Regions from separate parts of the Streptomyces sp. NPDC007875 genome, predicted to be linked through region 3. Evidence: riboswitches for the same ligand, from Rfam matches in the RefSeq annotation. Region 3 holds a riboswitch; each other region holds the start of a gene.

The links. Region 3 has a riboswitch for cyclic di-AMP ahead of ACFYOY_RS26735 (M23 family metallopeptidase). Riboswitches for the same ligand answer to the same signal wherever they lie in the genome.
Positions count from the first base shown of each region.
Region 1: another riboswitch for cyclic di-AMP. It lies ahead of ACFYOY_RS42450 (transglycosylase family protein); the one in region 3 lies ahead of ACFYOY_RS26735 (M23 family metallopeptidase).
Region 2: another riboswitch for cyclic di-AMP. It lies ahead of ACFYOY_RS17335 (NlpC/P60 family protein); the one in region 3 lies ahead of ACFYOY_RS26735 (M23 family metallopeptidase).

Region 1 is NZ_JBIADZ010000035.1:20,832-31,397, forward strand. It holds gene ACFYOY_RS42415 (cytochrome P450) at 1-189, opposite strand, end outside; gene ACFYOY_RS42420 (ATP/GTP-binding protein) at 199-789, opposite strand; gene ACFYOY_RS42425 (DUF742 domain-containing protein) at 764-1,135, opposite strand; gene ACFYOY_RS42430 (roadblock/LC7 domain-containing protein) at 1,132-1,533, opposite strand; gene ACFYOY_RS42435 (ATP-binding protein) at 1,530-2,687, opposite strand; gene ACFYOY_RS42440 (cytochrome P450) at 3,339-4,616, shown strand; gene ACFYOY_RS42445 (transglycosylase family protein) at 4,763-5,761, shown strand; cyclic di-AMP (ydaO/yuaA leader) riboswitch at 6,016-6,183, shown strand; gene ACFYOY_RS42450 (transglycosylase family protein) at 6,191-6,877, shown strand; gene eno (phosphopyruvate hydratase) at 7,181-8,461, shown strand; gene ACFYOY_RS42460 (septum formation initiator family protein) at 8,580-9,062, shown strand; gene ACFYOY_RS42465 (DUF501 domain-containing protein) at 9,132-9,680, shown strand; gene ACFYOY_RS42470 (Ppx/GppA phosphatase family protein) at 9,677-10,566, shown strand, end outside.
Region 2 is NZ_JBIADZ010000007.1:268,910-279,475, forward strand. It holds gene ACFYOY_RS17320 (amidohydrolase family protein) at 1-116, opposite strand, end outside; gene ACFYOY_RS17325 (MarR family winged helix-turn-helix transcriptional regulator) at 176-715, shown strand; gene ACFYOY_RS17330 (hypothetical protein) at 781-984, opposite strand; gene ACFYOY_RS17335 (NlpC/P60 family protein) at 1,455-2,609, opposite strand; cyclic di-AMP (ydaO/yuaA leader) riboswitch at 2,617-2,787, opposite strand; gene pcrA (DNA helicase PcrA) at 2,961-5,435, shown strand; gene ACFYOY_RS17345 (M23 family metallopeptidase) at 5,533-7,299, opposite strand; gene ACFYOY_RS17350 (alpha/beta fold hydrolase) at 7,532-8,326, opposite strand; gene ACFYOY_RS17355 (cobalamin B12-binding domain-containing protein) at 8,830-9,240, shown strand; gene ACFYOY_RS17360 (DUF5691 domain-containing protein) at 9,753-10,566, opposite strand, start outside.
Region 3 is NZ_JBIADZ010000013.1:183,006-193,571, reverse strand. It holds gene ACFYOY_RS26745 (pitrilysin family protein) at 1-28, shown strand, start outside; gene ACFYOY_RS26740 (pitrilysin family protein) at 25-1,431, shown strand; cyclic di-AMP (ydaO/yuaA leader) riboswitch at 1,730-1,894, shown strand; gene ACFYOY_RS26735 (M23 family metallopeptidase) at 1,907-2,701, shown strand; gene ACFYOY_RS26730 (GntR family transcriptional regulator) at 2,963-3,706, shown strand; gene ACFYOY_RS26725 (HPr family phosphocarrier protein) at 3,891-4,172, opposite strand; gene ACFYOY_RS26720 (GNAT family N-acetyltransferase) at 4,363-7,203, shown strand; gene ACFYOY_RS26715 (DUF5998 family protein) at 7,266-7,862, shown strand; gene ACFYOY_RS26710 (nucleotide pyrophosphatase/phosphodiesterase family protein) at 7,862-9,103, shown strand; gene ACFYOY_RS26705 (thymidine kinase) at 9,147-9,791, shown strand; gene ACFYOY_RS26700 (VOC family protein) at 9,839-10,566, opposite strand, start outside.

The sequences.
Region 1 (10,566 bases), on a different contig from region 3:
CGTGATCAGCGTGGCCTCGACACCCGGGGAGAGCTCGACCGGTGCGGCCGGGCCGTATGAGCGCATATACGTGTAATAGGCACCCGGATCGGCGGCGAACTCCGTCCCGTACAGCGGCACCCGCTTGCCGCTGCCATGGGCGGGGCAGCCGGGTGGCGGCACCGCCGAAAAATCCGATTGCGTGTTCATCAGGTGCTCCTAGCGGGTACGTTCCTGTAGGTAACGGACAAGCGCCATCAGGGCATTGGCCGATGACTTCTCGTCACGTGCGTCACAGGTGACGATGGGGGTCTCGGGCAGCAGATCGAGCGCCTCGCGCAATTCTGCGTCGGGGCGGACCGGCGTGCCGTCGAAGTGATTGACGGAAATCGCATAGGGGAGTCCGTAGTGCTCCACCAGGTCGATCACCGGGAAGGATTCCTTGATGCGTTCGGGATCGACGAGGATCAGTGCCCCGAGAGCGCCTCGGGTCATGTCCTCCCACACCTGGACGAAGCGCTCCTGTCCGGGCGTGCCGAACAGATACAGGACAAGCCTCTCGCTCAGCGTGAGACGGCCGAAGTCCATGGCCACGGTGGTCGTGGTCTTGCCTCGGGTGCCCATGAGGTCGTCGACGTGGGCTCCGGCCTGAGTCATCCGCTCCTCGGTGCGCAGCGGAGGAATCTCGGACATGGTGCCGATGAACGTCGTCTTTCCGACCGCGAAATGCCCCACGACGAGGATCTTGGCCGCGATCTGCACCGCTTCGTTCAGATAGACGTCGTCATCCGAAACGGGCCTGGAGCCCATCCAGCACCTCCTGAAGGAGCGAAACGTCGACAAGCTGCGCGGGAGGCGCGGGGGCACGGGTGATCAGGTATCCGTCCGATGAGAGATCGGACAGCAGGACCTTCACGATGCCGATCGGGAGACCCATATGCCCCGCTATCTCGGCAACCGAGAGATAGCCACCCGCGCACAGCTCCAAGAGGCTGCGCTTCTCCGGGTCGAGCTGACTGGGAGGTCTCTGTTCGGAGGCGGTGACCAGCGTGATCAGGTTGAACTGGTCGTTCTCCGGAAGCCCGCGACCGTTGGTGATGACATACGGTCGCACTAATTGAGCGGACTGGGGCTCTTGCTCGCCTGGTGCCGTCATGCCTGAATTCCGGTGTTTTCGCGAGGTGGTGTGGACAGCGCCTTGCCGAGCTGCCCGACAAGCTGCTGCATCCGGAAGGTGATGTCGGCCATGTCGACGTCCGGGGCGGAGGAGACCGCCAGATACGCGCCCTCACCCGCGGAGATGAGGAAGACCCAGCCACCGTCGAACTCGACCAGGGTCTGGCGCCATGTCATATGGGTGCCACCGCAGAAGCCGGCCATGGTGCGGCTCAGCGACTGGATGCCGCTCATCGCCGCGGCGACGGTGTCGGCCTCGTCCTTTTTGACCTCTTGAGAACGGGCCATCAGCAGACCGTCGGCGGAGACCAGGATCGCATGACGAGCCCCTGGTACTTCCAGGGCGCTCTCAAGCATCCATGACAGGTCGTTGTTCACTGAGGATCATGCCCTTCCCTGTTCGGGTTTGCTGAGCGTCCGGACTGCGTGCCGCGCTGGAACGCGCCCATGATCGATGCGGATTCCTCGCTCGTCCGTGCCGGGGCACTGGTGGAGTCCGCTCTGGGGACGATGGAAATCGAGCCCTTACGGCGACGTTTGGGCAAGCCCCCGGCGGTGGCACCGCTCACGGTCGAACCGCTGACGGTGGAACCGGTCATGGTGGAACCGCTCGGCTGCGGCTGCTGGGCCTCGGCGGGAACGTGGGTCGTCGGCTGCTCTTCCGGCTCGGGCATATTGGTCAGAAGGTCCTCGGGGAGAAGCACGACCGCGCGTACACCACCGTAGGGAGAGGCCGAATCGACGGACACCGTGAAGCCGTAGCGCGCGGCGAGCACACCGATCACCGCGAAACCGAACTGCGGCGGATTGCCCAGTCCTGTCACACCGGTGGCGTGCGTGGCCGAGAGCAGCTTGTCCGCCCGGTTCTTCTCCTCCTCGTTCATACCGACACCGGCGTCGTCGATGATGACGCAGACGCCCTTGGGGACGGTGCGGATGGTGATGTCGATCGGCGAGTCGGGCGCGGAGTAACTGGTCGCGTTGTCCAAAAGCTCGGCCAGCGCCAGCGCGACCGGTTCCACGGCCCGGCTGACCAGTGCGAAGTTGCTCTGTGAGCGGATTTCCACCCGGGTGTAGTGACGGATACGGCCCTTGGCGCTGCGGACCACGTCGTACACCGACGCGACCGCACGCTGCCGGCCCAGCCAGCCGTCACACAGCACCGCGATGGACTGCGCACGCCGCCCGAACTGCGAGTTCATGTGGTCGATCTCCAGGAGGTCCTGGAGAAGCTGATGCTCGCCGTATTTGTCCTGCGTCTTGGAGATGGCCAACTGCTGCTCGTTGGCGAGACCCTGAAGCGTACGCATAGCGGACTTCAGCGCGCTCTTGGTGGCCTCTTCGGCGCGGTTGTGCGCCTCCTGCACCGCGTCGGCGTAATTGTTCTCGAGGTCGGCCGCGCGTTTCTCTAGCTCCGCCTTCTCCTGGCGCAGATTCGCCCGCGCCTTTCGCCCGCGAATAATGGCGGTTGCGGCGAGAGGCGTGCCAGCGATCAGGGCCCAGAGTGCTGGATCCTGTAGATATTGCGTCATTAAGACTCTCTTTAAACGACTAGACCGCCAGGGACTTTAGGGAGGTGTGGTGCGTTATGCGTCTGGAATGTGCCTGAGCAGCGGTAAGTCAGCGCCCGTACGGCGCCCGCGGGTTCCGGGGACATCGCACTCGTCTTGCCGACGGCAGCGCGCAGGCGTCGGTGCGCCGGAACGGCTCCATATGCCCAACTGGCGGCATAATGCTCCTCAGAGTGGGGATCCTCTCGGCTGATGTGCCGGATCGCCGTGTGTCTTACGCGCCCTTGGCTCGCCTGGCAAGCGCGGTGATCGTATCACCGGTATCACTGGGCCCCGTGCATGTGCCCCAGTCCCATTCGTTCACCTGACGCCGTCTCAGCCACACCGTCAGTTCACCGCGTTGACCGACGTCAGGGCATGTCCCGGGGGTTCGTATCGGGGCGGCGCGGGCAACCACCGAACGGCGGTCGCAGCCATCAGATATCCGGGCATTCGACCCGCGCTGTGCGCGGGTGGTGAAGGGTGTGTGGAGATGAATGGGGAATTCCGCTAGACATTCATCCCGGTCATTACTCCCTTATTCTCTTTGTTCTGCTTATTCACTTATTTCTCGTGTTGCCCGTTACTTCCGACAGGCCGGAGGGGGCGACTGGGCGCGGGTATCGTCGGGGCGTGTCGGAACAGCCCCGTGACAGCTCCGCTCCCACCCTCTTCACCTGGGAGTTCGCCACCGATCCCTACCCTGCGTACGCCTGGCTACGCGAGCACGCCCCGGTGCACCGGACCACGCTGCCCAGTGGTGTCGACGCCTGGCTGGTGACCCGTTACGCCGATGCCAGGAAGGCGCTGGCCGATCCCCGGCTCTCCAAGAACCCCCAGCGGCACAGCGCGGCGGCCCACGCAAAGGGCAAGGTGGGCATTCCCGGCGAACAACGTGCCGACCTGATGACACATCTGCTCAATATCGACCCTCCGGACCACACCCGGCTGCGGCGGCTGGTGTCCAAGGCGTTCACCCCGCGCCGGGTCGCCGCGTTCGCCCCTCGGGTGCAGACCCTCACCGATCAGCTCATCGACGCCTTCGAGGAAGGGGGAGAGGCGGACCTCATCCATGAGTTCGCCTTCCCTCTCCCTATTTATGCGATCTGCGATCTGCTCGGGGTGCCGCGCGAGGACCAGGACGACTTCCGGGACTGGGCCGGCGCGATGATCCGGCACGGCGGCGGCCCGCGCGGCGGAGTGGCCCGCGCCGTGAAGAGGATCCGCGCGTATCTCGGCGAGCTGATCCACCGCAAGCGCCTGGAGCTCGTGGAGCGGAGGGAAGAAGAGGACGGGGAGGATCTGATCTCGGGGCTGATCCGGGCCAGCGACCACGGTGAGCACCTCACCGAGAACGAGGCCGCGGCCATGGCCTTCATCCTCTTGTTCGCCGGCTTCGAGACCACCGTCAACCTCATCGGCAACGGCGTCTACGCACTCCTGCGCCATCCGGAGCAGCGCGCCGTCATGCGGCGGGCCCTGGAAGAAGGGGACGAGCGGCTGCTGGCCGCCGGGGTCGAGGAGCTGCTGCGCTACGACGGGCCCGTGGAGATCGCCACCTGGCGGTTCGCCACCGAGCCGCTCGCCCTCGCGGGGCAGCACATCGCCGAAGGGGAGCCGGTGCTGGTGGTGCTCGCCGCCGCCGACCGGGACCCCGAGCGGTTCGCGGAGCCCGACGTCCTCGACCTCACCCGCCGCGACAACCAGCACCTCGGCTACGGCCACGGCATCCACTACTGCCTCGGCGCCCCGCTCGCCCGGCTGGAGGCGCAGACCGCGATCGCCACCCTGCTGCGGCGCCTGCCCGGACTGCGGCTCGCGGCGGATCCGGAGGATCTGCGGTGGCGCGGCGGGCTCATCATGCGCGGGCTGCGCACGCTCCCGGTGACCTGGAATTCCGCGGACCGCTGAGGCGTCCAAGCCCCGTACGTACGGACATTGGTGACGAATGATCAGCCATGTGACCTCGGCGTGACCTGGGATACATCGGCTTGTGATGATCGAGTGCCCTCGCTATGTTCACCGGCAACCGAGTTCGCCATAGAGAGGGCAATCGCATGCGTTCCGGTAATGGTCGACACCGTCGCCCCCGTCAGGCTCCGGCCATCATCGTCGCGGCGGGGGTCACGGGAGCGAGCATCGCCCTGCCCCTCTTCGGGGCGTCCGGCGCACAGGCCGCCCAGACCTCCACCTGGGATCAGGTCGCCGAGTGCGAGAGCGGCGGCATGTGGAGCGCCAACGAGGGCAACGGCTTCTACGGCGGACTCCAGCTGACCCTCGACATGTGGAAGGACTACGGCGGCACGGAGTACGCCCCGCGCCCCGACCTGGCCAGCCGCTCCCAGCAGATATCCGTCGCCCAGTCGATCCTCGGCGACCGCGGCCCCGACGCCTGGCCGAGCTGTGCGCTGGGTGCAGGGCTCACCGACGGCTCCGGCGCCCCCGATGTGGACCCCGGTGGCACGGCCACCGCGGACCCGGGGACGGGCCGGGGCGAGGTGGGGGACCGGGGACGGGACGGCTCCTCCTCCGCGGAGTCGGACCGTTCGGGGACGTCCGGCAGCGCCGGTGAGCCGGATTCGTCCGGATCGACCGAGGAGTCGGAGGCCCCCCGCACCTCCAAGTCCCCCGACGGACTGGACGGCTCGGCATCGGACACCCCGACGTCGGACGGTTCGGCCTCGGATGACCCGGCCTCGGACGACTCGGCGTCGGACGGCTCGAAGGGGTCCTCGTCGGATCCCTCCGCCGACCCCTCGCCCTCCGGCCGCCACCGCGGCTCCCCGGACGCCGGGGAGCGGGCCGAGGACGGCGATGCGGCGGACGGGCAGCCCTCCGGGCGCCACGCTTCGCGTGACGCCGCGGACCGCGACCAGAGCCCCACGGACGACGATTACACTGTTCGCCCCGGTGACAACCTGTCAGGCATCGCCGAGGACCGGAATGTGTCCCGAGGTTGGGAAGGGCTCTACGAGAGCAACGAGGACCTCATCGGAATCGACCCCGACCTGATCATCCCTGGTCAGCGACTCGACCTCTCCATCAGGGCGCAGTGATTCGGGGGGAATTGCCCGATCTGGTTCCGGTGAGACATACATCTCGTCACAATTTCCGGGCCGCACCTCGTGTCCGATCTCTCCTCACCCGGCCCTACCTGCGCCGATGTGGGCCGAGTGAGATCAATTACAGCCCCATTCGCTGCCATTGGGGTGTTTGAACGTTCTCGGGAGGTGTGTTTAACGTCTTTCCGCTCGCCACCGCGGGCACCGTCGATCGTCACGCCGAATCCTGCCGGCGGTCGGGGGGAACCGACGCGTCAGCGCCGAAGGCAGGAGCGGGGGACCCAAGGTAGGTGCCGAGTGGCCTGTGGACACGGGCTCGTCGGCTAGGGGTGAAGCCGGGAGCGATCATCGCGACCGGCCGGGCAACTCACGTCCGAACCCGACAGCTCACCTCGTAGGCGTCGGTGAGGAAACGAACCAACGATGCTGAAGTCCAACGGGAAGCACCGCCGTCCCTCCAAGGCCACCCGTATCGCCGCGCTCACCGGTCTCGCCGGTGCCGCCGTGGCGGCGCCCCTCATCGGGGCGACCTCCGCCTCCGCGGCCACCAGCTCCCAGTGGGACCAGGTCGCGCAGTGCGAGGCCGGTGGCAACTGGTCGATCAACACCGGCAACGGCTACTACGGCGGCCTGCAGTTCTCGAGCTCCACCTGGGCCGCGTACGGCGGCACCGCCTACGCCCCCACCGCGGACAAGGCCAGCAAGGCCCAGCAGATCCAGATCGCCGAGAAGGTCCTCGGCAGCCAGGGCAAGGGCGCCTGGCCGGTCTGCGGCAAGGGTCTGACCTCCGGCGGCAGCCCGTCCGCGCCGTCCGCGCCCTCCGGTTCGCAGGACCAGCCCTCGGCCTCCACCAAGTCGGCCCCGGCCGCCCAGCCTGCCCAGCCGAAGGCGCAGCCGCACACCGCGCCCGAGCGCGCCACGCGTGAGCAGCCCCGTGGCCCGATCAAGAAGGGTGACGGCGAGTACAAGGTCAAGTCCGGTGACACCCTTGGCAAGATCGCCAAGGAGCACCACGTCAAGGGCGGCTGGAAGAAGCTCTTCAAGTTGAACGAGGACATCGTGGAGAAGGCCGACCTGATCTACCCGGGCCAGAAGCTGCACCTCGGCTGAGCCACGGTCACGGTCGCGGCCGCGGCCTGAGGACTCCTCCCGAGTCTCCCGAGGACCCCTCCGAGTCCCCTGAGGCCGCCGCCCGAGCACCCTGAGACGAGCCCCGGTCGGGGCGTGCCGCCCCTATGGCGCGCCCCACCGGGGCTCCTTCATCTTCCGATTCACCAGAAATCTGGATATGTGATTCAGAATCTGGCTTTTTGTGTCACGCCCCTGTCTCGTGGGGCGGGCGAACGCGGGGTGCAGCCCTCCCGGCCCGTTAGGCTCGTGCTGCTACCGCAGACCCATACGAAGGAGAACCTCGTGCCGTCCATCGACGTCGTCGTAGCTCGCGAGATCCTCGACTCGCGAGGCAACCCCACGGTCGAGGTCGAGGTCGGCCTCGACGACGGCAGCACCGGCCGTGCCGCCGTTCCGTCCGGCGCCTCCACCGGCGCCTTCGAGGCCCTCGAGCTCCGTGACGGCGACAAGAACCGCTACAACGGAAAGGGCGTGGAGAAGGCCGTCCTCGCCGTCATCGAGCAGATCGGCCCCGAGCTGGTCGGCTACGACGCCACCGAGCAGCGCCTGATCGACCAGGCGATGTTCGACCTGGACGCCACCCCGGACAAGTCCTCGCTCGGTGCCAACGCCATCCTCGGCGTCTCCCTCGCGGTCGCGCACGCCGCCTCCGAGGCGTCCGACCTCCCGCTCTTCCGTTACCTCGGCGGCCCGAACGCCCATCTGCTGCCGGTCCCGATGATGAACATCCTCAACGGCGGATCGCACGCCGACTCCAATGTGGACATCCAGGAGTTCATGATCGCGCCGATCGGCGCGGAGTCCTTCTCCGAGGCCGTGCGCTGGGGCGCCGAGGTCTACCACACCCTGAAGTCCGTGCTGAAGGAGCGCGGCCTGTCCACCGGCCTCGGCGACGAGGGCGGCTTCGCGCCGAACCTCGGCTCCAACCGTGAGGCCCTCGACCTGATCCTCGAGGCGATCAAGAAGGCCGGCTACCAGCCGGGCCAGGACATCGCGCTCGCGCTCGACGTCGCCGCCTCCGAGTTCTACAAGGACGGGTCGTACGAGTTCGAGGGCAAGTCCCGCACCGCCGCCGAGATGACCTCGTACTACGCCGAGCTGGTCGCCGCGTACCCGCTGGTCTCCATCGAGGACCCGCTGAACGAGGAGGACTGGGACGGCTGGAAGACCATCACCGAGCAGCTCGGTGACAAGGTCCAGCTGGTCGGCGACGACCTCTTCGTCACCAACCCCGAGCGGCTCTCCCGCGGTATCGACAGCGACACCGCGAATGCCCTGCTGGTCAAGGTCAACCAGATCGGCTCGCTGACCGAGACCCTCGACGCCGTCGAGCTGGCCCAGCGCAGCGGCTACAAGTGCATGATGTCGCACCGCTCCGGTGAGACCGAGGACGTCACCATCGCCGACCTGGCCGTCGCCACCAACTGCGGCCAGATCAAGACCGGCGCCCCGGCCCGCTCCGAGCGGGTGGCCAAGTACAACCAGCTGCTGCGCATCGAGGAGATCCTCGACGACGCCGCGGTGTACGCGGGCCGCTCGGCCTTCCCGCGCTTCAAGGGCTGACCTGCGTACGACCTCAAGTAGCAGACACGTCTGACACCCGTCCCCGGCCGCGGTCCCGTACCGTGACCGGGGACGGCGTTACGCGTCACTCAAGCGAAGTCATCACCGGGGAGGCGACGTGCCGGCGGATCGCGAACGGTTCTCCACCGCGACCAGGCTCAAGGCGCTCGGCGAGCACGCCGCCGCCCGGGTCTACCGGGTGCGGACCAAGCGCCGCCGGGGCCGGCTGACCGGCCGCGCGGCCCTGCTGGCGCTGGTCGTCTGCTCCCTCGTGGTGGCGCTCGCCTACCCGATGCGGCAGTACATCTCCCAGCGCTCCGACATCGCCGAGCAGCGGAGCGAGGCACAGCGGGCCCGTGAGGACGTGAAGAAGCTGCGGGAGCGGAAGGCCCGGCTGCGTGACCCCGCCTACACCGAGCAGCAGGCCCGGGAGCGGCTGCACTTCCTGATGCCGGGGGAGACCGGCTACAGCGTGGTGGACGGCAGCGGCTCCACCGAGCGCTCCACCGACCAGGGCGCGGCCGGCCGCCCCTGGTACTCCAACCTCTGGGACGCCGTGGACACGGCGGACGCGGCGGGGGCGGGCAGCGCGCGCCGCTGAGGCGCCGCGCTCCGGCCACCAGTCGCACCCGGTGACGAATCGAAACGAAGAAGAAGAACTTTCCCACTCATGGATACGCCCCCGCCCCAGACGGAGCCCACCGCGCCCACCGACGCGGACATTCACGCCGTACGGGAGCAGCTCAGCCGTGTGCCCCGGGGTCTGCGTGCGATCGCGCACCGCTGCCCCTGCGGCAATCCGGACGTCGTGGAGACCGCGCCGCGGCTCGAGGACGGTACGCCCTTCCCCACCCTCTATTACCTGACCTGTCCGCGCGCCGCGTCCGCGATCGGCACGCTGGAGGCCGAGGGCGTGATGAAGGAGATGACGGCCCGGCTGGCCACCGACCCCGAGCTCGCCGCCGCCTACCGCGCCGCCCACGAGGACTACATCGCGCGCCGCGACGCCATCGAGGTGCTCCAGGGCTTCCCCAGCGCGGGCGGGATGCCGGACCGGGTGAAGTGCCTGCACGTCCTGGTCGCCCACGCCCTCGCGGCCGGGCCCGGGGTCAATCCGCTCGGGGACGAGGCGCTCGCGATGCTGCCGGAGTGGTGGCGCAAGGGCCCGTGTGTGAGCCCCTGCGAGGCCGAGGGCACGGGCCGGGAGGAGCGCGCATGACCCGCGTCGCCGCCGTGGACTGCGGCACCAACTCGATCCGGCTGCTGGTGGCGGACGCCGATCCGGCCACCGGGGAGCTGAGCCAGCTCGACCGCCGGATGAAGATCGTCCGGCTGGGTCAGGGCGTGGACCGCACGGGCCGGCTCGCCCCCGAGGCCCTGGAGCGCACCTTCGCCGCCTGCCGCGAGTATGCGCAGGTCATCCGGGAGCTGGGCGCCGAGCGCATCCGCTTCGTGGCCACCTCCGCCTCCCGCGACGCCGAGAACCGCGAGGAGTTCGTGCGCGGGGTCGTGGAGATCCTGGGCGTGGAACCCGAGGTGATCACCGGGGACCAGGAGGCGGAGTTCTCCTTCACCGGGGCCACCAAGGAGCTCATGGGTCATGATCATGTGGCCGGGCCGTATCTGGTGGTGGACATCGGCGGCGGTTCGACGGAGTTCGTCGAGGGCGGCGAGGGGGTGCGCGCGGCCCGCAGCGTGGACATCGGCTGCGTCCGGCTGACCGAGCGCCATCTGGTGGCGGACGGCCGGATCACCGATCCCCCGACGGAGGATCAGCTCGCCGCGATAAAGGGCGATGTGGACGCGGCGCTGGACCTCGCCGAGCGGACCGTGCCGCTCACCCGTGCCTGCCGTCCCGCGGACGGCCACGCGCTGGTCGGGCTGGCCGGTTCGGTCACCACCGTGGCCGGGATCGCGCTGGGTCTGCAGGAGTACGACTCCTCCGCGATCCACCACTCGCGGATCACCGTCGACCAGGTCCGCGAGATCACCGCGAAGCTGCTCGGCTCCACCCACGCCGAGCGGGCGGAGATTCCGGTGATGCACCCGGGGCGGGTCGATGTGATCGGCGCGGGGGCGCTCATCCTGCTTTCGATCATGGAAAG
Region 2 (10,566 bases), on a different contig from region 3:
GGGCTCCAGGCAGGGATGGCCCAGCCGCCGGAGTCGAGGCCGTGCGCGGCGAGGGTCGAGGCCCAGATGGGCGGGACGATGTGCTGGTGGACGTCGATACGGGCGGGGAAGGGCATGATGATGAGCCTCCTAGTACTTAGCTTGCTAACCAATCTTATTTAGTAAGCTAACAATCATGCGCGAGGCAGGCAACCAAGAGGCGGGCGAACCAGAGACGGGTCCCGCCCTCGAATCGGCCGTCGAGGCGGCCCCCGAGGCGGGCGTGGAAGACCTGGCCCAGGCCGCCGACCGGCTCTTCTACGCCATGCGGCGCTCGCGGGCGGCCACCGTCGGCCAGTCCGCGGTCGGCCTGTCCATGTCGCAGGTGGCCCTGCTCGACCCCCTGGCGCAGGACGCCGAGGGGGAGGGCCTGCCGGTCGGCCGCCTCGCGGCCGGCGCCGAGGTCAGCGTGCCCACCGCGACCCGCATGCTCCAGCAACTGGAGGCCAAGGGTGTGATCACGCGGCGTCGCTCCCCGCAGGACGAGCGCCAGGTCCTCGTCCGCCTCACCGAAGAAGGCGCCGAACGCCTCACCGCGATGCAAACCGAGCTACGGGCGCGCCAGTACGAGGCGCTGTCGCAGTTCACCCCGCAGGAGCGCCGCGCCCTGGCCGCGCAACTGCACCGCCTGACCGGCATGATCAGCGCGACCATCCCGGGCCCGGCGGGCGCTTGATCCATTACGGGGCCCAGGCGATATCGGCGTCCTCGGACGAACGACCCTCGCGCCGTGAGGAGCGCTCAGTCCCGGAATGAACCGTCCGCCCTGCGCGAGTGTCGCGACAGCAGGTGCTTGCACTGCGGGCAGTGCCGCCTGAACCCCTTCTTGACCAGATAGCTGATGCCGATCGTCACCACATGCATCAGCCCCACCGCCGCGTTCTGGAGCAGCCGCCCCAGCCACGACCTCGTACACGTCTCACAGTCCCGGCAACCGTCCGCCATGGCGCGTTCCCCCCACTCGTCATCCGTTGTGCCCGTGCTGACCTGCTCTGCAGAACCAGTGTGCGCAATGGAGAACGCCGCCCGGCCGCCAACTGCCGCCCCGCCGACGGGTTGTGACCGCTCCAGATCGCGCCCAGCACACAGTTGTGACATCGCGGATCACTTCGGACGGCCCGCCCGTACATCCATGCCGTGCACACCGAATTCCGCACCCTGCACGCCTCTTCACGTGAACGCGTCGCTACGCGGGACCTACGTCGGGTTCACGGCGGACGCCCTCACCCCTCGTCTCCGTCGGCCTGGGGTGCCGGAACCACCGGCGCGCGGCTGAACTGCGCGGCAACTCGGACGCGGAAACGTAGCGGTTGAGGTGAGGCAGGGGTGGGGGGGGGGGGGGGGGGGGGGGGGGGGGGGCCCCCCCCCCCCCCCCCCCCCCCACGCCAAGGGCCTGTACGGCCCCCGCGCCCGCCCTACGCGGGCCGCACGCTCCCGTAGATCGGCATCTCGGTGATCGGCGCCTTCTTCACCACATCGCCCGGCTTCGGCGCGTGGATCATCATCCCGTCGCCGATGTAGAGGCCGACATGGCTGATGTCGTCGTAGAAGAAGACCAGATCGCCCGGCTGGAGTTCGGACGTCGAGACGCGCGTACCGACCTTCACCTGGTCCCAGGTGGTGCGCGGCAGCGAGATCCCGGCCGCCTTCCAGGCCGCCTGCGTCAGCCCTGAGCAGTCGAAGGAGCTGGGGCCGGTCGCGCCCCAGACATACGGCTTGCCGAGCTGCGACTTCGCGAAGGCGATGGCCTGGGCCGCCTTGGAGCTGTTGGCCGGGGCCGAGGGCGCCGTCGAACCGGAGCTGCTGTCTTTGTTCTGCTCCTGCTGCTTCTTGCGCGCGGCCTCCTGCCGCTGCTTCTCGGCGAGCGCGGCCGCCTTACGGCGGGCCTCCTCCGCCTTCTTCTTCTCGATCGCCGCCAGCCGCGCCTTCTCCTTGGCGGTCAGATTCGCCAGCAGCCGCCGGGCCTCGGTCAGCTTGTCCTGGACGGTCTTCTTCTGGGTCTTCAGCTGCTTCTGCGACGCGGTCAGCGAGGCGAGGCTCTCGCTGGCCCTACCGCGCTCCTTGGCGGCGCTCGCCTGCTGCTTCTGGAAGTCGTCGACGGCCTGCTTCTGCCGACCGGTCAGCCGGTCCATCAGATGCGACTGGTCGAAGACGTCCTGCGGGTCATTGGAGAACAGCAGGGTCGCGGCGGAGCGGGCCATTCCGCCGTCGCGGTACTGGGCGGCGGCGTAGGCGCCGAGCGTGCGCCGCGCCTCGTTGAGCTTCTCGGTGCGCTGGGCGACGGAGTCGAGCAGCTTGTCGACCTTGGCCCGCTGCTGATCGGCGCGCTCCTTGGCGGCGTTGTAGCGCTGGGTGGCGCTCTCCGCCTGGTGGTAGAGGGTGTCGACCTTCTCCTTGACCTTCTCGATCGACTGGCCGGCCGGCTTGGGGTCGCCCGGCGCGGCGTTGGCCGTCTGGGAGAGCAGGGTGACGGATGCGAGGGCGGCCGTGGTGAACCCGACGGCCGTACGGCGGCCGTGACCGGTGAGCGGGGCCGGTATTCGGCTCCGCGGCTTGCGGTGCGACGCCAAGGGAGGCGACTCCTTCCGTGGACCGCCTACCGGGTTAGCTGTCGGGTTCGGGCGGTACGGAAGGTTGCCCTACGGCCGTGTCCGGGCGGCACCTGCGTGCCACGCCGTTCGGGCCGATTCACCCCGGTGTTGCGTTGTCGGGTCCCCGGCTCCGGGCGCCTTACGGCGGTGCCGGACTCGGCGGAGGCCGCCCGTGCCGACGTGGTTCGCCGACGGATCTTCCGGGCCGCCTGACGCAGGACGGTAGCCAACGCGTGGGGCTCCTGTGAAGACTGGTGGCCGTTTTGCCCGAAACCGTTTCGTGATGTTCGGGCATCGGCTGTCAGTGGGGCGGCCTAGACTCGGGGAGCGATGAGCAGCCTCTTTGACGACAGCTTCCTGGCGGACCTCGGGCCTCCTTCGAACGAGGAGCCACCACCGCCGCCCGAGGATTCGGCGCACCCCGGCCCCGATGGTGCCGAGGACGTGCCGCATCACCTCTTCAGCGGCGGCTTCGACGCGCCCGTGCCCCGGGAGGCCCACTACCGGGACGGCGCGGCGCGGCCCGTCGTGGACCCGTCCGCCCTGCTCGAGGGGTTGAACGAGCAGCAGAGAGCCGCCGTGGAGCACACCGGTTCGCCGCTGCTGATCGTCGCGGGCGCCGGCTCCGGCAAGACCCGGGTGCTCACCCACCGCATCGCCTATCTGCTCGGCGCCCGCGGGACACACCCCGGCCAGATCCTCGCCATCACCTTCACCAACAAGGCGGCGGGCGAGATGAAGGAGCGGGTGGAGGAGCTCGTCGGCCCGCGGGCGAACGCCATGTGGGTCTCCACCTTCCACAGCGCCTGCGTCCGCATCCTGCGCCGGGAGTCCAAGAAGCTCGGCTTCACCTCATCGTTCTCGATCTACGACGCCGCCGACTCCAAGCGGCTGATGTCGCTGGTCTGCCGGGATCTGGATCTCGACCCCAAGCGGTTCCCGCCGAAGTCCTTCAGCGCCAAGATCTCCAACCTGAAGAACGAGCTGATCGACGAGGAGACCTTCGCCGGACAGGCGACGGACGGCTTCGAGAAGACGCTGGCCGAGGCGTACGCGATGTACCAGGCGAGGCTGCGCGAGGCCAACGCACTGGACTTCGACGACATCATCATGACCACGGTCAATCTGCTCCAGGCGTTCCCGGACGTCGCCGAGCACTACCGCCGCCGCTTCCGGCACGTCCTGGTGGACGAGTACCAGGACACCAACCACGCGCAGTACACCCTCGTGCGCGAGCTGGTGGGCACGGACACCGAGGAGACCACGGCCGCCGAGCTGTGCGTGGTGGGCGACGCCGACCAGTCGATCTACGCCTTCCGGGGCGCCACGATCCGCAACATCCTCCAGTTCGAGGAGGACTACCCCACCGCGCGGACGATCCTCCTCGAGCAGAACTACCGCTCCACCCAGACCATCCTGAGCGCGGCCAACGCGGTCATCGAGCGCAATGAGAACCGCCGCCCGAAGAACCTGTGGACCGAGGCCGGCGCCGGGACCGAGATCACCGGCTATGTGGCCGACACCGAGCACGACGAGGCCCAGTTCGTCGCCGACGAGATCGACCGGCTCACGGACGCGGGCGACGCCAAGGCCGGTGACGTGGCGGTCTTCTACCGGACCAACGCCCAGTCCCGTGTCTTCGAAGAGATCTTCATCCGGGTCGGGCTGCCGTACAAGGTCGTCGGCGGCGTGCGCTTCTACGAGCGCAAGGAGGTCCGGGACGTCCTCGCCTATCTGCGGGTGCTGGCCAACCCCGAGGACTCCGTCCCGCTCCGCCGGATTCTCAACGTGCCCAAGCGCGGCATCGGGGAGCGCGCCGAGGCCATGATCGACGCGCTGGCGCTGCGCGAGAAGATCACCTTCCCGCAGGCGCTGCGCCGGGTCGACGACGCGTACGGCATGGCGGCCCGCTCGGCCAACGCGGTCAAGCGGTTCAACACGCTCATGGAGGAGCTGCACACCATCGTGGAGTCCGGGGCGGGCCCGGCGACCGTCCTGGAGGCGGTGCTGGAGCGCACCGGCTATCTGGCCGAGCTCCAGGCGTCCACCGATCCGCAGGACGAGACCCGGATCGAGAACCTGCAGGAGCTCGCGGCCGTGGCCCTGGAGTTCGAGCAGGACCGCGGCGAGGAGAACCCCGGCACCCTCGCGGATTTCCTGGAGCAGGTCGCGCTCGTCGCCGACTCCGACCAGATCCCCGACGAGGACACCGACGGCTCCGGCGTGATCACGCTGATGACCCTGCACACGGCGAAGGGCCTGGAGTTCCCGGTCGTCTTCCTCAGCGGTATGGAGGACGGCGTCTTCCCGCATATGCGGGCGCTCGGCCAGACCAAGGAGCTGGAGGAGGAGCGGCGGCTGGCCTATGTGGGGATCACCCGGGCCCGCGAGCGGCTCTATCTGACCCGCTCGACGATGCGCAGCGCCTGGGGCCAGCCCGCGTACAACCCGCCGTCCCGCTTCCTGGAGGAGATCCCGGACCAGTATGTGCGGTGGCGGCGCACCGGGCCCGCCACCCCGTCGGCGTCCATGGGCAGCGTCGCCTCGACCCCGCCGTCGGGGCTGTCGTCCGGTCTGTCGTCGTCGCGGTCGCGCACCGGGGGCAGCGGGTTCGCGACCCGGCGGGCCAAGGAGCGCCCGGTGGTCGCGCTGGCCATCGGCGACCGGGTCACCCATGACTCGTTCGGGCTCGGCACGGTGGTGGCGGTGAAGGGCAGCGGGGACAACGCGGAGGCGACGATCGACTTCGGCGAGGAGAAGCCGAAGCGGCTGCTGCTGCGGTACGCACCGGTGGAGAAGCTGTAGCTGTAGCGGCCGGCCGAAGGGCTGAGGCTGTAGCGCGCCGGTGGCGCGCTACAGCGGTCAGGGCCCGGGTCGGGAGTGGGGCCAGACCCGGGGCCGGTCAGGTCGGGTCGAGGCCCTGACCGCGCAGCCAGGGCAGCGGGTCGATGGCCGAGCCACCGCCGGGGTGGACCTCGAAGTGCAGATGCGGGCCGGTGGAGTTACCGGAGTTCCCGGAGTACGCGATGGTCTCCCCGGCCTTGACGGTGCCGGAGCGGATCTTGGCGCTGCTGAGGTGGCAGTACCAGGTCTCCGTGCCGTCCGGGCTGGTCAGGACGACCATATTGCCGTAGGCGTCGTTCCACTGCGTCGTCACGGTGCCGTCGGTGGCGGCCATCACGGGCGTCCCGTAGCTCACCGGGAAGTCGATGCCGGTGTGCACGGACATCCAGTTGATACCGGCCTGGCCGAACATGGCGCTCAGGCCGTGCTGGGCGACGGGCAGCGCGAACTTCGGGCGCAGCGCCTCCTTGCGCGCCGCCTCGGCGGCTTTGCGCTTCTTCTCGGCGGCCTGGCGTGCCTGGAGGTCGATCCGTTCCTGGGTGCGGCTGGCGCGGTCGCGGAAGTCGTCGGCGCCCTCCCGGACCCCGGCGAGCTGGGAGTCCAGCTTGCTGTTGGCCACGGAGGGCTTCACGGGGGCCGCCGCGGTGTCGGGGGCGGCCTGAGTGGTGGACTCGTCCTTCTTGTCGCTTCCCACGCCGCTGACCGAGGCGGCGGCCACGGCGGTGACGCCCAAGGCACAGACGGAGGGGACGGCGACGGTAAGGAGCGCGGAGCGCTTGGGACGGGGCGAGGGGGTACGGCGGCGACCGCGGCTCGCCTCCCGGCGGGGGGAGGGGGCGGATTCCCGCACGGCCGCCGCCTCGGGTTCAGGTTCCGCTTCGGGGGTCGGATCGTACGACTGGTCGGACTCGTGGACCGGGTCGAAGACGGCGGTGTGCTCGAAGCCGCCGGTCTGCTCGGCGCCGGCGGCCTGCTCGAATGCGGCCGTCTCGTCGAACGCGGCTGTCTGCTCGAAGGCGTTGGCCTCGTAGGCGTTCGGCTGCTCGAAGGCGCCGTTCTGGTCGAAGGCGTTGGGTTCGAACACGGCCGTCTGCTCGAGGCTGTTCGCCTCGTGCTCGGGCTGGTGCTGGTCGAACCCTGTCTGATCGAGCCCGGGGTGATGGTCAGGCCCCTGCTGGTCGAAGCCCGAGTGGTCGAGTCCCTGCTGGGTCAGCCCCGAGTGGTCGTAGTGCTGCCCCTCGTCCACGGTCCCGTAGGCGGTGGTGTCCCAGAACTGGGTCTGGCCGGTGTCCACGCCCGAGGTGTACGCCTCGGCCTCGTACCCCGCGCCCTGGTCCCACTGACCCGGCATCTCGGTGTGGCCGGTGGCGCCCGTGTCCCAGGCGCCGATGTCCCACTGGGCGCCGGTTTCGGTGTCCTGCTGGGCGGGGGTGCCGGTCGGCAGGTGATAGCCGGCGGCGGCCCACATCGCGGTGGTGTCGTAGGAGCCGGAGTCGTACTGAGTGGTGTCGTAGTGGGCCGTGTTGTAGTGGCCCGTCTCGTACGACCCGGTCTGATGCTGGGCGACGGCGGCCCACTGCGAGGCGTCGTACTGACCGCTGTGGGCGCCCTGCGCGTCGTCGTACGCGCCCGGGAGCGTGCCGAAGAGCGGGTCGCCGTCACCGTAGGCCGTGGCCAGGTGGGCGAAGCTGCCGGTGGAATAGCCGTCGTACCCGGCGTAGCCGTGCGCTGTGTCCTGTGGCTGACCGTAGGCCTCGTCGTACGGATACGAGGCGTCAGGAGCGGGGACGGTCGGAGGGGCCCCCGACGGGTGACGGTCGTTCACCACCAACTTCTCTTTCGCCTCGGCTGCAGGAGAATTAGCGGCGACTGTACCCGGCGGTACGCGGCAGCGACAATCTTCAGTGAGTTTTGAGCATCACGGCAAAGGGCATTTGGCCGTCTTTCGGCTGACTGTACGCACTTCCTTGGCCGGGTGTTCGATTGACGTTCGGCAATTCCGGGCCTGCTGAACTACCGGGAGGGGGCCTTCTGTCGCCGTGCGGCGGTCCCTCGTCTCATGCCACCGAGACCGCGCCGGAGGCGTCCGTCGGCGCCTCGTCGGCGGCATCCAGGGCCTCGCGGATCCGTATGGCCACGGAGGAATGCACCGCCAGGGCGAGATGTCCGATTCCGTTGACGCGGATGTTCTGGGAGATCACATCCGGATGGTCTATCCGGGCCGTCTCCGCCGGGATCATCAACTGATCCACATCGCTCCAGAAAGCGATGAAACGCGTATGGCAATCAGGGGCAGGTTGTCGCAACTCCGTTATCACCTCGGAGTCCGGGCACATCTGGCGCACGAGTGGATGTGCGGACAACAAGGGCGCGACACGGGTGCCGCTGTGCGGGGTGCCGAGCGTCACCAGGGTGTGGACGCGGGCGTCCCCGCCGAGACGCTGGACGTAGTAACGGGCGATCAGACCGCCCAGGCTGTGGCCGATGACGTCCACCTGGCCATGGCCGGTGCGGGCGCAGACCTCCTCGACATGGCGGCCGAGAAGCGCGGCGGCGGTACGCAGGTCGCACAGCAGTGGCGAGTAGTTGAGCGCCTCGATGTGCAGCCGGCCGTGGCGGCCGAGCGAGCGGCGCAGTGGTACGAAGACGGACCGGTTGTCGATGAAGCCGTGGAGAAGCAGGACGGGCCGGTGGGTCCGGCCGTCCGTGGGCAGGCGCGCCGCAGCGCCGGGCGGCGGCGGAGCGGGCGGGCGCTCCTGGCGCAGCCCGGTCGGGTAGAGCAGCAGATGCCCGGCGAGCAGCGCCAGGTCGAGGGCGATGGCCCGGAGCTGCCGGATCTGTACGAGGCCCATGGCGGCCGACCTCCCGCGATGCGGCGCACAGGAGGCGGCTGGAGGCTCCCCCCGTATGCCCTCATGGGCAGCCGGTCGCATCGGTCGTGGTCATGAGCCCCGGTCATGAACCCTGGTCAGGGCCGGTCAGGGCGTGGGTCATGGCGACTTCGGCCGTGCGGTGGCCCGATGTCCTCCGGCACCGCACGGGGAAGGGCGCTGTGACCGCATGACGCAGGACCGCCCGTCGCACCGCGGCGCCATGCGGCTCTCGACGGCGCTGCGCGGTGCGACGGTCCCCGCTGCGGCTCCCCTGGTGTGGCCGGCCCGAAGCGTATGCGGCGTCCGCGCGGTGGATGCGCGGCGTGCGCGGATGCGGGCGCGGCCTTCAGCGAACGTGTCCCACGTGTGATTTCCCCCTCGCGGCGCGCCGCGAAACTGCCGGGTAGGGGATGCTGGAGATAACGTTCGTTCACGTCGATGCCGGCGAGGGCTCGAAGGGCTCGAAGGGCTTGGAGGCTGCGATGGGTGTGACCGGTCCGATCCGTGTGGTGGTGGCCAAGCCGGGGTTGGACGGCCATGACCGTGGGGCGAAGGTGATCGCGCGGGCGCTGCGTGACGCGGGCATGGAGGTCATCTACACCGGGCTCCACCAGACGCCCGAGCAGATCGTCGACACCGCGATCCAGGAGGACGCCGACGCGATCGGGCTCTCCATCCTGTCCGGTGCCCATATGACCCTGTTCGCCAAGGTGCTGGAGCTGCTGCGGGAGCGCGAGGCGGAGGACATCAAGGTCTTCGGCGGCGGGATCATCCCCGAGGCGGACATCCCCCCGCTCAAGCAGCAGGGCGTCGCGGAGATCTTCACCCCGGGCGCGACGACGACGTCCATCGTGGAGTGGGTGCGCGAGAACGTCCGCCCGGTAGCCGCCTGACCTGCCGGTTCTGTGTGGGGCGGTACGGCGCTGGGCCGCATGGCGCCGGGCTGTGCGGTGCCACGTTGTGCTGGTGGCCCCTGGCCCCGTGGCGGTGGACATCCGGCTCTCAGCCCGCAGCCCGCAACCCGCGGCCTGATACCTGATGCCTGAGTCAGCCTCCGTGCCCGACACCCGGGCCCGAGTCCGAGGCTGATGCCCGGGCTCGCCCCAGAGGCTGACGCCCCGGCCCGCCCCGGAACCCGACCGGGCCCGGAGTCCGACCGGGGCCGCCCCACTCCTCGGAGGCAGGACCGGATCCCGGGGCGCGACCGGGTCCGGAGTTCGACCGGCCCGGAGCCCAACGGGAGGCGCCGGAGCCCCACTGGATCCCTGGACGCGGCCGGATCCCGGAGCACCTCCGGCCCGGGCGCGCACGCGGGCCACGGAGCATTACCGGTTCGGGCACGGTAGAGGCCCCGCGCACGACCGGAGGCCAGGGCTTCCGCCGGCCCTCGGGCCCGGTTCGCCGATCACGACGGTTCGAGCTCGGCCTGCATGGCCGCCCTCAGCCGGAGCGTGCCCACCAGCCGCTGGAACGCCTCCGCCCAATAACCCCCGGCTCCTGGCGCCGCCCCCTCCGACTCGTCCGGTATCGCCGTCAGCACCTCGAGCCGATCCGCCTGCGCCGGGTCCAGACAACGCTCGGCCAGGCCCATGACCCCGCTGAAGCTCCACGGGTAGCTGCCCGCGTCCCGTGCGATGTCCAGCGCGTCGACGACGGCCCGGCCCAGCGGCTCGGCCCAGGGCACGGTGCAGACCCCGAGCAGCCGGAAGGCGTCGGACAGCCCGTGGGACGCGATGAACTCGGCTACCCACTCCGCCCGCTCCCGGGCGGGCAGCGCGGACAGCAGCTTCGCCGGGTCCCGCCAGGCGGCGGGGGCCGCCTCCCCGGCGGTGACCGGCGCCACCGCCGGGGTGCCGAGCAGTGCGCGGCACCACTCCGCACTGCGCTGCCGCACCGCGGCCCGGCACCAGGCCGCGTGCAGATCCGCCTGCCAGCCGTCCGCGACGGGCAGCGCCACGATCTCGGCGGCACCGCGTCCGCCGAACCACGCGCTCCAGCGGTCCAGCGGGGTCGCCTCCACCAACTGGCCCAGCCACCAGGATCGTTCCCCCCGGCCGGAGGGCGGCTTGGGCACGATGCCGTCGCGCTGCATTCCGCTGTCGCACTCGTCCGGCGGCCGGACGGTTATCCATTCGGCGGCGGTCAGCTTGTCAGTGGTCGGCTCGCCGCCGGTCGGCTCACCGCCGGTCACCTCGTCGGTGGTCAGCGAGACGCAGCCC
Region 3 (10,566 bases):
CGACGCAGAAGGGGAGGCGGCCCAGTGAGCGACGCCGTCACCGCGACCATGACCTTCCACCCGCAGCCCAAGGGCGGCGCGCCCAAGCCGTGGGCGTTCCCGGCCCCCGAGCGCGGTCAGCTGCCCAACGGCCTTACCGTGCTGCGCTGCCACCGCCCCGGCCAGCAGGTCGTCGCCGTCGAGATCAATCTGGAGGCGCCGCTGGACGCCGAGCCGGCCGGGCTCGAGGGCGTCGCCACGATCATGGCGCGCGCCCTGTCGGAGGGCACCGACAAGCACGACGCCGAGGAGTTCGCCGCCGAGCTCGAGCGCTGCGGCGCCACGCTGGACGCGCATGCCGACCACCCCGGCGTCCGCGTCTCCCTCGAGGTCCCGGTCTCCCGGCTGCCCAAGGCGCTCGGTCTGCTGGCCGACGCCCTGCGCGCCCCCGCCTTCCCGGACGGCGAGGTCGAGCGGCTGGTGCGCAACCGGCTGGACGAGATCCCCCATGAGCTGGCCAACCCGGCCCGCCGCGCCTCGATGGCCCTCTCCGCGGCCCTCTTCCCGGCCGAGTCGCGGATGTCCCGGCCGCGCCAGGGCACCCAGGAGACCATCGAGGGCATCGACGCCGCGGCCGTGCGGGCGTTCTACGAGGCGCATGTCCGCCCCTCCACGGCCACCGCCGTCATCGTGGGCGACCTCACCGGGGTCGACCTCGACGGGGCGCTCGCCGACACCCTGGGTGCCTGGACGGGCGGGGCGGGCGCGCCGCGCGCGGTTCCCCCGATCGTCGCGGACGACCTCGGCCGTGTGGTGATCGTCGACCGGCCGGGCGCGGTGCAGACCCAGCTGCTCATCGGGCGCGTCGGCGCCGACCGCCATGACCGGATCTGGCCCGCGCAGGTGCTCGGCACGTACTGCCTGGGCGGCACCCTCACCTCCCGCCTCGACCGTGTGCTGCGCGAGGAGAAGGGCTACACCTACGGGGTGCGCGCCTTCGGCCAGGTGCTGCGCTCCGCGCCCCCGGCTCCCTCGGGCGGCTCCGCGGGCGCCGCGATGCTGGCGATCAGCGGCTCGGTGGCCACCGAGGTCACCGGACCCGCGCTGGAGGACCTCTGGAAGGTGCTGCGCACGCTGAAGGAGGAGGGGCTCACCGACGAGGAGCGCGATGTCGCGGTGCAGAACCTGGTGGGCGTCGCCCCGCTGAAGTACGAGACGGCGGCGTCCGTCGCGGGCACCCTCGCCGACCAGGTCGAGCAGCACCTTCCGGACGATTTCCAGGCGCAGTTGTACGCCCGCCTCGCGGAGACCGGCACGGTGGAGGCGACCGCCGCGGTGGTGAGCGCCTTCCCGGCGGACCGGCTGGTCACGGTGCTGGTCGGGGATGCCTCGGTGATCGAGGAGCCGGTCAGGGCGCTGGGCATCGGTGAGGTGCGCGTCATCTCCGGCTGAGCCGCCCGGAGTTGGCCGATTGGCTGGATCTGGCCGAGGAGCCGACCACCTGGCCGACTCACTGACGATCCGAGTTCGCTGCCGATCCGGCAGACGGTCCGCTCGACGAGCTCGCAACGGAAGGACCCCGGCCCCCGTAAGGGTGCCGGGGTCCTTCCTTCATGCCCGATTTGCGGCAGTGACGGCTTGTTTGGTTTGTGGGGAGAGCAACAAAAAACCGGAACCGTTTGGTGATCGAAAGCGGGCCCGTTTAGCGTCAGTCCGGCTGTTCGCCGGCAACCCGCCGCACCCGCGGCACGGACAGTCATCGCCGAGTCCCCGTACGGCGCGAGCCAGGGGAGCCGGGGACCCACACGTCCCCAGGGGTGAATCGGGCGCCTTCCCCGGCCGGGGGAGGAGTCCGTAGGAGACCTTCCTGCTCCGAACCCGTCAGCTAACCCGGTAGGCGAGAAGGAAGGAAGGAGTGCGCCTCAGCATGGCGTCCACCCGCACTGCCACCGGGAAACACCGCCGCACCACCAAGGTCAACGTCCGCACCGGCGCGAACGTCGTGGGCATCACCACCGTCGCCTCGGGTGTCGTCGCCGGGATCACCGGACAGGCGTTCGCAGCCGACACCGGCCCCAATTCCCAGCAGACCGGTCTGACCCAGGCGATCGTGATCGGCGACGGGATCGCGGACCACATCGAGGAGCAGGCGCAGTCCCAGGAGACCGCCGCCGAGCAGGCCGCCGCCAAGGCCAAGGCGGAGACGATCGCCCGCCAGGAGGCCGCCAGAAAGGCGGAGGCCGCGGCGAAGAAGGCCAAGGCCGAGCGCGAGGCCAAGGAGCGCGCGGCGCGCGAGGCCGAGCGCAAGCGCCTCAACACCTTCGAATCGCCGATCAGCGGCTCCTACGTCTCCACCGGCTACGAGGCGGCCAGCGGGCTGTGGTCCTCCGGCAGCCACACCGGCATCGACTTCCACGCCTCCTCCGGCACCTCGGTGCACTCCGTGGGCATGGGCGAGATCGTCGAGGCGGGCTGGGGCGGCTCCTACGGCAACAACGTCGTCATCAAGATGAACGACGGCACCTACACCCAGTACGGCCATCTGTCGTCGATCAGCGTCTCGGTCGGCCAGAAGGTCACCCCCGGCCAGCAGATCGGCCTGTCGGGCGCCACCGGCAACGTCACCGGACCGCATCTGCACTTCGAGGCCCGCACCAGCCCGGACTACGGCTCGGACATCGACCCCCTGTCGTATCTGCGCTCGCACGGCGTCAACGTCTGACCTCGCGGGACTCCGCGAACGTCCGACCCCGCGAGGCTCCGCGCACGCCCGCGGTCCCGTGAGACTCCGAGAAGGCCCCGTCCACCGGACGGGGCCTTCGGCGTGCCGCCGCCCGCTGACCAAAAAATATCCATGAAATGCACTCCGCCATCGGAAATGACGTCCGATTGGAATAGAGTCGTTCAACGCGCGTTCCATGGGTGCGTTTCGCGGGCGTTAAGGCGGAGGTTCGACAATGTGGGACCGGAAGTGAGCGGGGATATGACCGCGGTCCAGGGCGGTCGCCGGATTTCGGCGCATGCGGTGTGCACGGCGATTCGCGACGACATCGTCTCCGGCACATATCAGCCCGGCAGCCGGCTCACCGAGGAACTTCTCGCCCGGCGCTACGGCGTCTCGCGGGTGCCGGTCCGCGAGGCCCTGCGCACCCTGGAGTCCGAGGGCTTCGTGACGACCCGGCGGCACGCGGGGGCCTGCGTCGCCCAGCCCTCCGAGCGCGAGGCGGCCGATCTGCTGGACATCCGGGCGCTCCTGGAGCCGCTGGGCGCCGCGCGGGCCGCACAGCGCCGCACCGAGGCCCATCTGAAGGTGCTGCGCGGGCTGGTCCGGCTCGGCCGGGAGCGGGCCCAGCACGGTCGGCTGGGCGAGCTGCGGCCGCTGGGCGACTGGTTCCACGAGACCCTCGCCCAGGCGTCCGGCAGCCCGAGCCTGGCCGCGATGCTCGTCCAGCTGCGCCGCAAGACCGCGTGGGTGTACGCGGCCGCTCCCGTACCGCAGCCCGCACCGCCCGGGGGCGCCCGGCACCCCGACCCGGGCGCGCGGGCCGTGGAGTCCTGGGCGGAGCACGGCGCACTGGTGGACGCGGTGGCGCGCGGCGACGCCGACCGGGCGCGGGCGCTCGCCGCCGCGCACACCGAGCGCGCGCTGGCGGAATACCGGTCGCGCCGCCCCATCCCGGTGAGGGCTTCGAAACATTCCGTAAACACGGCGAGCGGCCGGAATTAACAGCGATCCCGTATACAACTCTCGGGAATTCTCTGCGTGGTTTCGCGGCGCCCGGTTTTCGGGGCGCCGAGTCCGGGTGGAAACGGAAAAATAGCGGGGCCGCGGTGGCCGTAAATGGTCACCGCGGCCCCGCCGTGCCGAACCTTTGAATCACACGGGAATCACATGTGCATCGGGCGGTGGATCAGACGGTCTCGGGAAGCTCCTCGAGGCCCTCCGCCACCAGCTTCGCCAGCCGGTCGAGCGCGACCTCGGCATCGTCCGCGTCGGAGGCGAGGACGACCTCCTCGCCGCCCTGGGCGCCCAGGCCCAGCACGGCCAGCATGGAGGCGGCGTTGACCGGGGTGCCGTCGCCCTTGGCGATCGTGATGGGGACGCCGGCGGCGGTGGCCGCCCGGACGAAGATCGACGCAGGGCGGGCGTGCAGGCCCTCGGCCCAGCCGATGGTGACGCGGCGCTCAGCCATGGTGTTGCCCTTCAGGTGTGACGGGTGCTGTTGTCTAGACCAAAATCATACGGTGTCCGGATTCACCCGGTCGATGTCCGAGTGGGCCCGGGCGTGCCCGGACTGGCCCGATACGGACCTTCCCCCGACACTCGGCCCCGACGCAAGGGTGTCCACCATCCGGACCGGGCGGGCCCGTACCCTGGGCCCCATGCGGAGCCCGTCGGACCATCACGCCTACCCGACCCACTGGGAAGCCGATGTGGTGCTCCGGGACGGCGGCACGGCACAGATCCGTCCCATCACCCCTGATGACGCCCAGCGGCTGGTCAGCTTCTACGAGCGGGTCTCGGACGAGTCGAAGTACTACCGCTTCTTCGCCCCCTACCCCCGCCTGTCCGACCGCGACGTCCACCGCTTCACCCACCACGACTACGTCGACCGGGTGGGCCTGGCGGCCATCGTGGGGGATGAGTTCATCGCTACGGTGCGCTACGACCGCATCGACGGACGGGGGATGCCGGCCGCGGCCCCCGCCGACGAGGCCGAGGTCGCCTTCCTCGTCCAGGACGCCCACCAGGGCCGCGGGGTGGCCTCGGCGCTCCTCGAACACATCGCCGCGGTCGCGCGCGAGCGCGACATCCGCCGGTTCGCCGCCGAGGTGCTGCCCGCCAACACCAAGATGATCAAGGTGTTCACGGACGCGGGCTACACCCAGAAGCGCAGCTTCGAGGACGGCGTCGTCCGCCTCGAATTCGACCTCGAACCCACCGACCGCTCCCTGGCCGTCATGCGCGCCCGCGAGCAGCGGGCCGAGGCCCGATCCGTCCAGCGGCTGCTCGCGCCCGGCTCCGTCGCCGTCATCGGCACCAGCCGCACGCCCGGCGGTGTCGGCCGCACCGTGCTGCGCAACCTCCTGGACGGCGGCTTCACGGGGCGCGTCCACGCCGTCAACCACGCCTTCCCCGACGACATGGCGCGCCTTGAGCCCGAGGGCGTCCCGGCCCACCGCTCGCTGCGCGCCATAGAGGAGCCCGTGGACCTGGCCGTCGTCGCCGTTCCCGCCGAGCGGGTGTCCGCCGTCGTGGCCGAATGCGGCGAGCACGGCGTCCAGGGCCTCGTCGTGCTCTCCGCCGGATACGCCGAGAGCGGGAGCGAGGGCCGCGACCGGCAGCGCGACCTCGTCCGCCAGGCCCGGTCCTACGGCATGCGCCTCATCGGCCCCAACGCCTTCGGCGTCAGCAACACCGCCGACGGCGTCCGGCTGAACGCCTCCCTGTCCCCGCAGCTGCCCAACCCCGGGCGGCTGGGCCTGTTCACCCAGTCCGGGGCGATCGGCATCGCGCTGCTGTCCGGGCTGCACCGGCGCGGCGCCGGGCTGGCGAGCCTCGCCGGGATCGCGGGGATATCGACCTTCGTGTCCGCGGGGAACCGCGCCGACGTCTCGGGCAACGACCTCCTCCAGTACTGGTACGACGATCCGCGCACCGATGTCGTCCTGATGTACCTGGAGTCGATCGGCAACCCCCGCAAGTTCACCCGGCTCGCCCGGCGCACTGCCGCCGTCAAACCGGTGGTCGTCGTCAAGGGCGCCCGCCACACCGGCAGCGCCCCCACCGGCCATGCCGTGCCCACCACCCAGATCCCGGACGCCACCGTCTCCGATCTGCTGCGGCAGGCGGGCGTCATCCGGGTCGACACCGTCACCGAACTCGCCGACACCGGGGTGCTGCTCGCCTCCCAGCCGCTGCCCGCCGGTCCGCGCGTCGCCATCCTCGGCAACTCCGAGTCGCTCGGCCTGATCACCTACGACGCCTGCCTCACCGAGGGGCTCCGCCCGCTGCCGCCCCGGGACCTGACCACGGCCGCCGCCCCGGAGGACTTCCGGCGCGCCTTGACCGAGGCCCTTACCGACGACGCCTGCGACGCCGTCGTCGTCACCGCCATCCCCTGGGTCGGCGACGGAAATACCGGCCCAGGGGACGGCGACGGCAGCGCGGAGGCCCTCGCCACGGCCGTAAGGGAGGCGGCCCAGGCTTCCGGGCCCGATCCGGCCAAGCCGGTGGCCGTGGTCCACCTGGAGATCCAGGAGCTCGCGGAGGCCCTGGCCGGCACCGGCGGCGAGCCCGCCCCTGGCACCCGCCGGATCCCCGCCTACCCCGCCGCCGAGCGGGCCGTGCGCGCGCTCGCCGAGGCCGTGCGGTACGCGCGCTGGCGGCAGGAGGCCGCCGAGCCCGGGCGGGTCCCCGAATACGACGACATCGACGAGGCGGGTGCGGCCGCCGACATCCAGGTGCTGCTCGCCCCGGCCGACGGCACCCCGGGCGACGGCGCGGGCGGCGGGACCGGCGACGACGCGGGCCTCGGCGTCGAGCTGTCCGCCGCCGACACCCAGCGCCTCCTGGCCCGCTACGGCGTCAGCGTGCTGCCCGCCCTCCCCGCGCCCGACCCCGACGCCGCCGTGCGGGCCGCCGAGCGGCTCGGCTTCCCGGTCGCGCTCAAGCCCACCGCCGCCCACCTGCGCCACCGCGCCGACCTGGGCGGGGTACGGCTGGAGCTGGGCAGCGAGACGGAACTGCGCCGGGCCTACGCCGAGTTGACCGACTACCTGGGACGGCCCCAGGAACTGGGGCTGGTCGTGCAGCGGATGGCGCCACGCGGCGTGGACACCGTCGTACGGGCCGCCATCGACCCCGCCGCCGGGGCCGTGCTCTCCTTCGGGCTCGCCGGCGCCCCCTCCGAACTGCTCGGCGACACCGCCCACGGCCTCGTCCCCGTCACCGGCCGGGACGCCGCCGAGCTGATCCGGTCCATCCGGACCGCGCCGCTGCTGTTCGGCTGGCGCGGCTCCAAGCCGGTGGACACCGCGGCCCTGGAGGAACTGCTGCTGCGGGTGTCCCGCCTGGTGGACGACCATCCCGAGATGGTCGCCGTCGACCTCGAACCCGTCGTGGTCGCCCAGCAGGGCCTCTCCGTGCTCGGCGCCTCGGCGCGGCTCGCCCCGCCGCCCCCGCGCACCGACCTGGGCCCCCGCCACATGCCCGCCTACTGAGTCGTCCGGCGCCTTGGCGGGCACCGGCGCCGGTGTCGGCGCGGCCCCGTAGGATGGTGCACATGGCGAAGACCGGTACGACGACCCAGGGGCTGCGCGCGGCGATCGAGCGCAGCGGCTATTACCCGGCACTCGTGGCCGAAGCGGTGGAGGCCGCCGTGGGCGGTGAGCCCATCGTGTCGTACCTGGTCCATCAGGAGACCACCTTCGACGCCAACGAGGTCCGCCGCCATGTCACGGTCCTGGTCCTCACCGGCAACCGCTTCATCGTCAGCCACACCGACGAGCAGGCCGCGGACGGTACCTCCCCCTCGCCGTACGCCACCACCTCCACCGAGTCCGTGAAGCTCCAGCGGATCTCCTCGGTCGTGCTCAGCCGGGTCGTCGCCAACCCCGAGTCGTACACGCCGGGCACGCTGCCCCGCGAGGTCGTGCTGACCATCGGCTGGGGGGCCGTCAGCCGCCTCGACCTGGAGCCCGCCGCCTGCGGCGACCCCAACTGCGAGGCCGACCACGGCTACACGGGCTCGTCCACCGCCGACGACCTCAGCCTGCGCGTCAGCGAGGCGGGGGACGGCCCCGACACCGTCCGCCAGACCCTTTCGTTCGCCCAGGCGCTCTCCGAGGCCACCGCGGCCACGCCGGACACCGGCCGCTGATGTCCGGCTCCACCACCGGCCCGCTGCCCTCCGCCGCCTCCTTCTGGCCCGAGCCCACCCCGCTCGACCCCCGCTCCGCCCCCCTGCCGAAGTACGGCACCGGCTCGCTCGCCGATCTGCTGCCGGCCATCGCCGCGGGTCAGGAGGTCCCCGGGCTCTCCTCCGATCTGGCGCTCGCACCCGCCGACCGTGTCTGCGTCTTCCTGGTCGACGGCCTCGGCTGGGAGCTGCTGCGCGCCCACCCCGGCGAGGCGCCCTTCCTGACCTCGCTGCTGCCCAGCTCGCTGGGCGGTGCCGGGAAGCCGCTCACCGCGGGCTTCCCGTCCACCACCGCGACCTCGCTCGCCTCGGTGGGCACCGGGCTGCCTCCCGGCGCCCACGGCCTGCCCGGCTATACGGTCCGGGACCCCGGCACCGGCCAGCTGATGAACCAGCTGCGCTGGCAGCCCTGGACGGATCCGCACGCCTGGCAGCCGTATCCGACCGTCTTCCAGCTCGCGGACGCCGCGGGCGTGCACACCTGCCAGGTCTCCGCGCCGACCTTCGCCGAGACCCCGCTCACCAAGATCGCGCTGAGCGGCGGCACCTTCCACGGGCGGCTGACCGGCGAGGAGCGGATGGACCTCGCGGCCGAGCAACTCGGCGCCGCGGGCCGCTCGCTCGTCTACACGTACTACAGCGAGGTGGACGGCAAGGGGCACCGCTTCGGCGTGGACTCGCCCGAGTGGCGTGATCAGCTCCGCTATGTCGACGGGCTCGCCCAGCGGCTCGCCGAACAGCTTCCGCCCCGCTCGGCGCTCTATGTCACCGCCGACCACGGCATGATCGATATCCCCTTCGACCCGGAGTCGCGCATCGACTTCGACGAGGACTGGGAGCTGCGCGCGGGCGTCTCGCTGCTGGGCGGCGAGGGCCGCGCCCGCCATGTGTACGCCGTCCCCGGCGCCGCGGGCGATGTGCTGGCCGTCTGGCGTGAGGTGCTGGGGGAGCGGATGTGGGTGGCCGGCCGTGACGAGGCCATCGAGGCGGGCTGGTTCGGCGGGCCCGGCGGCGCCGATGGCGGCGGTAAGGGCGTCGACGACCGGGTCTACCGGCGGATCGGCGATATCGTGGCCGCCGCGCGCGACGACGTCGCGATCGTCGCCTCGCACACCGAGCCGAAGGAGTCCGCCATGGTCGGGCTGCACGGTTCGATGACCCCCGTGGAGCAGCTGGTGCCGCTCCTCGAAGTACGCTCCTGAGCAACCCCGTTCACCCCCGCCCTACGAAAGGCTCCGCCTCCCCATGCCCGAGCTGGTGTTCTTTTCCGGAACGATGGACTGCGGAAAGAGCACCCTCGCTCTGCAGATCCAGCACAACCGCTCGGCGCGAGGGCTCCAGGGCATGATCTACACCCGGGACGACCGGGCGGGCGAGGGCAAGCTCTCCTCACGGCTGGGGCTGGCCACCGAGGCGGTCGAGGTCGCCGACGACCTCGACTTCTACGACCATGTGGTCCAAGCGCTGACCGCCGGGGGCCGGGTCGACTACGTCATCGTGGACGAGGCGCAGTTCCTGACCCCGCCGCAGATCGACCAACTCGCCCGGGTGGTCGACGACCTGGAGCTGGACGTCTTCGCCTTCGGCATCACCACCGACTTCCGCAGCAAGCTCTTCCCCGGCTCCCAGCGCCTGGTGGAGCTCGCCGACCGGGTGGAGGTGCTGCAGGTGGAGGCGCTGTGCTGGTGCGGCGCCCGGGCGACGCACAACGCCCGTACCGTCGGCGGCCAGATGGTCGTCGAGGGCGCCCAAGTCGTCGTGGGCGACGTCAACCGGCCGGAGAGCGAGGTGGGTTACGAGGTGCTGTGCCGACGTCACCACCGGCGCCGGGTGACGGCCGCCGGAGCGCGCGCCGCCGCCCTGTCACCGGAAGTGCTGCCCGTCGACTGAGGGGTGTCCCGTGGATCAGCCCCTGGCCCTCCGGCCGGCGCTCCCGACTATCCCTCGGCGCGTCGTACGACGGTGAAGGCGGCCCCTTCCGGGTCCCGCACCGTGGCCCGGTGGCCGGTGGCTCCCCGCGACGGCGGCCGCACCACCTGACCGCCCAGCTCGGTCACCCGGCGCACCGTGTCGTCCACGTCGTCCACCGCGAAGTGCGTCATCCAGTACGGGCCCCGGTCGCGCGGCAGGGCGTCGCCCACGCTCTGGATCGCGCAGACCGGCCGGCCGTCCAGGTGCAGGGTGCGGCAGCCCGGCTCCTCCCCGGCCGCCGTCTCCGCCTGGTAGCCGAAGACCATCCGGTAGAACTTGTGGACCCCGGTGCCCTCACGGGTCAGCAGCTCGTGCCAGACCGGGGTGCCCGGCGCCCCGGTCTCCTCCGCCGCGTACGTGGACTCCTGCCACACCCCGAACACCGCGCCCTCGGGGTCTGCGGCGATCAGCATCCGGCCGGCCTCGTCGGCGTCCAGCGGGCCCACCGCCACGGTGCCGCCACAGGCGCGGATCATCTCGGCGGTCTCATCGGCGTCGTCGGACGCCAGATAGGTCGTCCAGGCCACGGGCAAATGGCGTTCCGGAGGCAGCTCGCTCAACCCGGCGACCGGCCGGCCGGCCTGGACCGCGCGGACATACGCGCCGAGCTGCTGTGGGCCCGGTGTGAACTCCCAGCCGAACAGGGAGTGGTAGAAGTCCTGTGTCGCGGCAAGGCTGTGCACCATCAGACTCG